2 regions of the Pseudomonas sp. C9D1 genome follow, and region 2 is predicted to be linked to the other one. Evidence: predicted binding sites of a transcription regulator. Region 2 holds the regulator's gene; the other holds the start of a gene.
What was found. The regulator sigma-54, encoded in region 2, starts transcription at its own class of promoters, with help from an activator protein. The targets are predictions, from matches to a motif close to ANTGGCATNNANNTTGCTNT.
Positions count from the first base shown of each region.

Region 1: nirB (nitrite reductase large subunit NirB) is a predicted target of sigma-54. The motif match lies at 1,190-1,209, and genes of this name have one in related genera.

Region 1 is NZ_JBSZIE010000002.1:750,027-754,048, reverse strand. It holds gene treS (maltose alpha-D-glucosyltransferase) at 1-302, shown strand, start outside; gene ACXI0U_RS11735 (hypothetical protein) at 729-1,016, shown strand; gene nirB (nitrite reductase large subunit NirB) at 1,432-3,990, shown strand; gene nirD (nitrite reductase small subunit NirD) at 3,990-4,022, shown strand, end outside.
Region 2 is NZ_JBSZIE010000001.1:539,426-543,447, forward strand. It holds gene rapZ (RNase adapter RapZ) at 1-449, opposite strand, end outside; gene ptsN (PTS IIA-like nitrogen regulatory protein PtsN) at 459-923, opposite strand; gene hpf (ribosome hibernation-promoting factor, HPF/YfiA family) at 937-1,245, opposite strand; gene ACXI0U_RS02510 (RNA polymerase factor sigma-54) at 1,328-2,827, opposite strand; gene lptB (LPS export ABC transporter ATP-binding protein) at 2,971-3,696, opposite strand; gene lptA (lipopolysaccharide transport periplasmic protein LptA) at 3,696-4,022, opposite strand, start outside.

The sequences.
Region 1 (4,022 bases), on a different contig from region 2:
GCGCCTACGGGGTGGCGTCGAGCCGGCAGATCCTCATCCCCGAGACGCAGCACCCGGCGCTACTGGTGATGGTCCACGAGCTGCCGGCCGGTCGCGGCATCCAGGTCACCGCGCTGAACTTCGGCGCCGAGCCGCTGAGCGAGGTCATCGTCCTGCCCAACGTCCCGCCGGGCCCGGTGGTGGACATGATCAACGAGCGCCTGGAAGGCGACCTCACCGAACAGGGCGAGCTACGCCTGGAGCTGGATGGCTACGAAGGCCTGGCCCTGCGCGTGGTGACTCATGCGCCGTTGGGCATGTAGGGCGGGGCACGGCGCCTGCTCGGGCGTACGACGTAGGAGCCAGCGCTGCTCGCGAAGCGCTCATCCACCACCGCTCCCGGGCTGAAGCCCGGGCTACGGGCGACCTGTTAATCGCTGTGCGCGGGATCGTCGGGTTGCACCCGACCTACGCCACCAATGCTCTCCCGAGGCTCTGACGTAGGAGCGAGCTCTGCTCGCGAAGCCCTCACCCACCACCATTCCCGGGCTGAAGCCCGGGCTACGGGGGGCCAGCGACTCATCACGTAGGGCGGGTGAAACCCGCGACAGGGGGCTCGATCGTAGGGCGGGTATCGCTTGCCGGGCGCGCGGGCGCGTTTTTTTCGCCGCCATCCATGGCCGCGCACCCGGCGCTGGCATACCCTAGCGGCATTCCGGCCTCGCGCCTTCCCCTGTTGGAGATCCCCCATGTACCAGGACACCGTCACCCTGACCGTCAGCGCCGAACACCATGGCCGCGAGAACGAGGCGGTGGACAACGCCGCCGTGGATGTCGGCCTGGAGACCGTCACTTCCGGCGTGATGAAGGTGCACTTCAACGGCCAACTGGCCGCCCCGGACGAGCCCACCCATGTGTGCATCACCCTGAACAACGGCCTGTCCTACTACGGCCCGATCACCGGTGGCGACGCCAATGCCGAAGGCGGCTGGCTGAGCTTCGAATGCGACATGCTCGACCCCGAACTGCTGAAGTGACCACCCCGGCGCGCTGCTCCAAAAAAGGGACGAGCGCGCCGACCCGCCCCGTTATGGTTCAGCCAGGCGCCACCGCAGCGGGCTGAATCCACGCCATCGCCAGCGCCCCTCGCAACGCTGCATTCCTTGCCCCGCAAGGGCTGCATCCCCCTCGCGCACCCGCCGCCCCGGCACCTGGCATGCAACCTGCTTTTGCTCCCTCGGCACTGAGGGGACAGCCCCGCAGGAGCCTCCCGGGCGGTCGCCGATGACCCACCCACCGGGACGGAGGGCCAGGGCAACGACGCCCGCGCGGCCCTTCCGCACACCACACGAACACCAGGCAAAGGCGCCTGGAGCCGCTAGACGGTTCCAGGCGTTTTTTTTTGCGTTTTTTTCCGCACGCCCCGGCAGCGGCTTCGACAGAGGAAGGCACATGAACGCCATCGTCACCCCGATCAAAAGCGAGATCCTGGTCGTCATCGGCAACGGCATGGTCGGTCACCACTGCGTGGAACAGTTGATCGAACGCGGTGCGCTGGCGCGCTACCAGGTGCACGTCTACGGCGAGGAGCGCCAACGCGCCTACGACCGCGTGCACCTCTCCGAATACTTCGCCGGCAAGGATGCCGAAGCCCTGGCCCTGGGCGACGCCGGCCTCTATGCCCGCTACGGCGTGCACCTGCACCTGGGCGAGGCGGTGCTGGAGATCGACCGCGAGCGCCGCGAGGTGGTCACCGCGACGGGCCGCCAGCCCTACGACCGCCTGGTGCTGGCCACCGGCTCCTACCCCTTCGTGCCGCCGATCCCCGGAGCCGAGGGCCGCTCGCGCCTGGTCTACCGCACCCTGGACGACCTGGACGGCATCCGCGAGGCCGCCGCCAGCGCCCGCCGTGGCGTGGTGGTGGGTGGCGGCCTGCTGGGCCTGGAGGCTGCCAACGCGCTGAAGTCCCTGGGCCTGGAGGCCCACGTGGTGGAGTTCGCCCCCCGGCTGATGCCCGTGCAGCTGGATGCCGACGGCGGCGCCGCCCTGCGCGCCCGCATCGAAGCCCTGGGCGTGGGCGTGCACCTGTCGCGCGCCACCCAGGAGATCGTCGTCGGCGAGGAATACGCCTACCGCATGCAGTTCAATGACGGCGAATTCCTCGAAACCGACCTGATCGTCTTCTCTGCCGGCATCCGCCCCCAGGATGCCCTCGGCCGCGCCGCCGGCCTGGAGGTGGCGCCGCGCGGCGGCGTGGTGATCGACAACGACTGCCGCACCAGCGACCCGGCGATCTTCGCCATCGGCGAGTGCGCCTCCTGGAACGGCAGCGTCTTCGGCCTGGTCGCCCCCGGCTACAACATGGCGCGCAATCTCGCCGCGCTGCTGGCCGGCCAGCCCCACGAGCCCTTCACCGGCGCCGACATGTCCACCAAGCTCAAGCTGCTGGGGGTGGACGTGGGCTCCATCGGCGATGCCCACGCCGCCACCCCCGGCGCGCGCAGCTACCGCTTCATCGACGAAACCAGCGCCAGCTACCGGCGCCTGGTGGTGTCCGCCGATGGCCAGCACGTGCTGGGCGCGGTATTGGTGGGCGACAACAGCTACTACGACACCCTGCTGCAATACGCCCAGAACGGCATCAAGCTGCCGGCGGAGCCCTCGGGCCTGATCCTGCCCCTCGGCGACGCCGCGCCGACCCTGGGCGCCGACGCCCTGCCGGCCAGCGCGACCATCTGCTCGTGCCACAACGTCAGCAAGGGCGCGGTGTGCTGCGCGGTGGACGCCGGCTGCACCGACCTCGGCGAACTCAAGGCGCAGACCAAGGCCGCGACCGGCTGCGGCGGTTGCAGCGCCCTGCTCAAGCAGGTGTTCGAGCACGAGCTGAGCGCCCGGGGCGTGGCCGTGGACAAGAGCCTGTGCGAACACTTCGCCCACACCCGCCAGGAGCTCTACGCACTGGTGCGGGTGGGGGGCATCCAGACCTTCGAGGAACTGCTGGCCCGCCACGGCCGTGGCCACACCGGCTGCGACACCTGCAAGCCGGCGGTGGGCTCGATCCTCGCGTCCTGCTGGAACCAGTCCATCACCGACCCGGCACTGGTGCCGCTGCAGGACACCAACGACACCTTCATGGCCAACATGCAGAAGAACGGCACCTACTCCATCGTGCCGCGCATCGCCGGGGGCGAGATCACCCCGGACAAGCTCATCGTCCTCGGCCAGGTGGCGAAGAAGTACGACCTCTACACCAAGATCACCGGCGGCCAGCGCATCGACCTGTTCGGCGCCCAGCTGCACGAGCTGCCGGCTATCTGGGGCGAGCTGATCGCCGCCGGCTTCGAGACCGGCCACGCCTACGGCAAGTCCCTGCGCACGGTGAAGTCCTGCGTCGGCAGCACCTGGTGCCGCTACGGCGTGCAGGACAGCGTAGCCATGGCCCTGCACCTGGAGAACCGCTACAAGGGCCTGCGCTCGCCGCACAAGATCAAGTTCGCCGTCTCCGGCTGCACCCGCGAATGCGCCGAGGCACAGAGCAAGGACATCGGCGTGATCGCCACCGAGAAGGGCTGGAACCTCTACATCTGCGGCAACGGCGGCATGCGCCCGCGCCACGCCGAGCTGTTCGCCACCGACCTTGATGACGAGGGCCTGGTGCGCGCCATCGACCGCGTGCTGATGTTCTACGTGCGCACCGCCGACAAGCTGCAGCGCACCTCGGTGTGGCGCGAGAGCCTGGAAGGCGGGCTGGACTACCTCAAGGCGGTGATCCTCGACGACAGCCTCGGCCTGGGCGCCGAGCTGGAAGCGCAGATGCAGCTGGTGGTGGACCGCTACGAATGCGAATGGGCCAACGCCCTGAAGGACCCGGAGAAGCTCAAGCGCTTCCGCACCTTCGTCAACGACCGGCGCGGCGACCCGGACATCCACTTCGTCCAGGAACGCGGCCAGCGCCGGCCGCTCAGCGCACGCGAACTCCACTTGATCCCCGTCACAGAGGAGGCACTCTGATGAGCCCATCCAACGCCCTGCAACTCGACACC
Region 2 (4,022 bases):
CGCAGCTGGTACAGGTTGAGGTGGGTGGTGTCGATCTTCAGGTCAGCCAGGTCGGCGATGGGGGCGAGCAACGAGGCTTCGTCGAGGATGGCCTCGGCGAGGGAGCGGTCTTCGTTGGTCAGCGGGTGGCGCCGGCGGGTTTCCGAGAAGCGCTTGAGTAGCGTTTCGTCATCCGCGTCCAGGTACAGCACATCGCAGTGGATGTGGCGGGCGCGGGCCTCTTCGAGGAGTTCGGGAAAACGCTTGAGCTGGCTGGGCAGGTTGCGCGCGTCGATGGAGACGGCGACCTGGGGGTGCAGCAACTCGGTCTGCAGCAGCGCGCGCTCGGCCAGTTCGGGGAGCAGGCCGGCGGGCAGGTTGTCGATGCAGTAGAAGCCATTGTCCTCGAGAACGTCGAGGGCGGTGCTCTTGCCTGAGCCTGAACGGCCGCTGACGATGATCAGGCGCATGGCAAGGTCCTAGCGTCCGTTCTGGACGTCCACTACCACCTGGTACAGGCTGTCGCTGCTCTGCGTCTGACGCAGGCGGTCACGCACCTCGGTGCGGTCCAGCATGCTGGCGATCTGGCGGAGCAGTTCCAGGTGTTCATCGGTGGCGGCTTCGGGGACCAGAAGCACGAAGAGCAGGTCCACCGGGGCGCCGTCGATGGCGTCGAAGTCCACGGGGGCGTCCAGGCGCAGCACGGCGCTGATGGGCGCGGTGCAGCCGGGAAGCCGGCAATGGGGGATGGCGATACCGTTGCCGAATCCTGTCGAGCCGAGTTTCTCCCGGGCGACCAGGCTTTCGAAGATATCTTGCGAGTCGAGGTCGGGAAGTTCGCGAGCAACCAGGTTGGCGATCTGTTCCAAGACACGTTTTTTGCTGCCGCCCGGCACGTTCACGAGGGAACGGCCGGGGGTCAGGATTTGCTCAAGTCGGATCATAGGAAGGGGAATGTCAGCGGGCGGTGGCGCCCTGCTGGCGGTTCAGCTGCTTTTCCTTGTGTTTGATCAGTTGACGGTCGAGTTTGTCGGTGAGCAGGTCGATGGCCGCGTACATGTCTTCATGCTCCGCATTGGCTACGACCTCACCACCGGCGATGTGCAGGGTGGCTTCGATCTTCTGCTTCAGTTTCTCCACCTGCATGATCACCTGCACATTGGTGATTTTGTCGAAGTGGCGCTCCAGTTTGTCGAACTTCTCGACAACGTAGTCGCGCAGGGCGTCGGTCACATCCAGTTGATGTCCACTGATGTTGACTTGCATACCGCTTTCTCCTTATTGCCCGTGTGTAAGAGACAGGCTAACGGGCCTGCCACCGGAACACTTTGGCGTGGATCAATCCGCGTCACATCAGCCGCTTGCGTTCGCTCGAAGGCGCTATCCCGAGGGATTCCCGGTACTTGGCGACTGTGCGGCGGGCCACTTGGATACCCTGTGCTTCCAGTAAACCAGCGATCTTGCTGTCGCTCAACGGCTTTTTGGCATTTTCCGCAGCGACCAGTTTTTTGATGATCGCGCGGATGGCGGTAGACGAGCATTCACCGCCTTCGGAGGTGCTGACGTGGCTGGAGAAGAAGTATTTCAGTTCGTATATGCCACGCGGGGTGTGCATGAATTTCTGGGTGGTGACGCGTGAGATGGTCGACTCGTGCATGCCCACTGCCTCGGCGATGTCGTGCAGGACGAGGGGCTTCATCGCCTCGTCGCCGTACTCGAGGAAACCGCGCTGGTGCTCGACGATCTGGGTGGCGACCTTCATCAGCGTTTCGTTGCGGCTTTGCAGGCTCTTGATGAACCAGCGGGCTTCCTGCAGCTGATTGCGCATGAAGGTGTTGTCGGCGCTGGAGTCGGCACGGCGGACGAAGCCGGCGTAGTGCGGATTGACGCGCAGGCGCGGGACGGCTTCCTGGTTCAGTTCCACCAGCCAGCGTTCATTGTGCTTGCGCACGATGACGTCCGGCACGACGTACTCGGGTTCGCTGGCTTCGATCTGCGAGCCGGGGCGGGGGTTGAGGCCCTGGATCAGCTCGATCACCTGGCGCAGCTCGTCTTCCTTGAGCTTCATGCGGCGCATGAGCTGGCTGTAGTCGCGGCTGCCGAGAACATCGAGATAGTCGCCAGCCAGGCGTTGCGCCTCGCTCAGCCATGGGGTCTTGGCGGGCAGTTGGCGCAGTTGCAGGAGCAGGCACTCGCGCAGGTCGCGGGCGCCGACGCCGGCGGGCTCGAATTGCTGGATGCGGTGCAGGACGACTTCCACCTCGTCGAGTTCGATCTCGAGCTCGGGGTCGAAGGCTTCCACGACTTCCTCGAGGGTTTCCTCCAGGTAGCCGTCATTGTTGATGCAGTCGATCAGGGTGACGCCGATCAGGCGATCGGTATCGGACATGGGGGCCAGGTTCAGCTGCCACAGCAGGTGGCTTTGCAGGCTCTCGCCCACCGAGGTGCGGGACGTGAAGTCCCACTCGTCGTCATCGGAGCTGGGGAGGCTGCTGGCGCTGGTCTGGTAGACGTCTTCCCAGGCGGTGTCGACGGGCAGTTCGCTGGGGATGCGTTCGTGCCATTCGCCGTCTTCGAGGCTTTCGCTCTCCGAAGTGGGGACGCTGGATTCCTGGAAGCTGGATTCCTGGCTGGCGGAGTTGGGCAGTTGCTCGCTTTCTGCCATGGGGTCGGAGTTGTCGAAGTCTTCTCCTTCCTCCTGGCGTTCGAGCATGGGATTGGACTCCAGGGCCTCCTGGATTTCCTGCTGCAGATCCAGGGTGGACAGTTGGAGTAGGCGAATGGCCTGTTGCAGCTGCGGGGTCATCGTCAGCTGCTGGCCCATCTTCAGGACTAGCGATGGTTTCATGGCAGAGGGCTTAGCACCTTATTCGCCGGCGCACATGCGCCATCCACTACAGGGCGCCGAAGCGCCACCAGGAAGCAAATTATATGCCTGACCTTGAATGATTTTTCTACTGCCCGCAACATTTTGCGCGCAGGGCTGGTCCGTCAGAGGCGGAATTCGTGCCCCAGGTAGACTTCCTTGACCAGTTGGTTGGCCAGGATCTCTTCTGCACTGCCTTCGGCGATGAGCTGGCCATCATTCACGATGTAGGCGGTTTCGCAGATATCCAGTGTCTCGCGGACGTTGTGGTCGGTGATCAGCACGCCGATCCCCTTGGCCTTGAGGTGATGGATGATCTGTTTGATGTCGCCCACGGAAATCGGGTCGACACCGGCAAAGGGTTCGTCGAGCAGGATGAACTTGGGGGCGGTGGCCAGGGCGCGGGCGATTTCCACGCGACGACGCTCACCACCGGACAGGCTCATGCCGATGCTGTCGCGGATGTGGCTGATGTGGAACTCCTGCAGCAGGCTCTCCAGTTCGCGATGACGACCGGCGCGGTCGAGCTCCTTGCGGGTCTCGAGGATGGCCATGATGTTGTCGGCCACGCTGAGCTTGCGGAAGATCGAGGCTTCCTGGGGCAGGTAGCCGATACCGGCGCGGGCGCGACCGTGCATGGGCTGGTGGGTGACGTCCTGCTGGTCGATGAGCACGCGCCCCTGATCGGCCTTCACCAGGCCCACGATCATGTAGAAGCAGGTGGTCTTGCCGGCACCGTTGGGGCCGAGCAGGCCGACGATCTGGCCGCTGTCGATGGACAGGCTGACGTCACGGACGACCTGGCGGCTCTTGTAGCTCTTCGCCAGGTGCTGGGCTTTGAGGGTCGCCATTACTCTGCTTGTCCCGCTTGCTGCTCTTTCTTCTTCGGCTGGATGACCATGTCGATGCGCGGACGCGGAGTGCCGACGTTGGTGCCCGTGGCGCGGCCTGCGTTGACGATCTGGCGCTGGGTGTCGTAGACGATCTTCTCGCCTTCGAAGGTGTTGCCTTCCTGGATCACCTTGGCCTGGTCGATCAGCACGATGCGCTCGTTGGCAGCGAAGTACTGGATGGTCATGCCGTAGGCCTTGACGATCTGCTTGTCCACCGCAGGCTTCTGCTCGTAGTAGGCAGGCTTGCCCACCGAGGTGAAGACTTCCAGCTCGCCCTGGGCGTT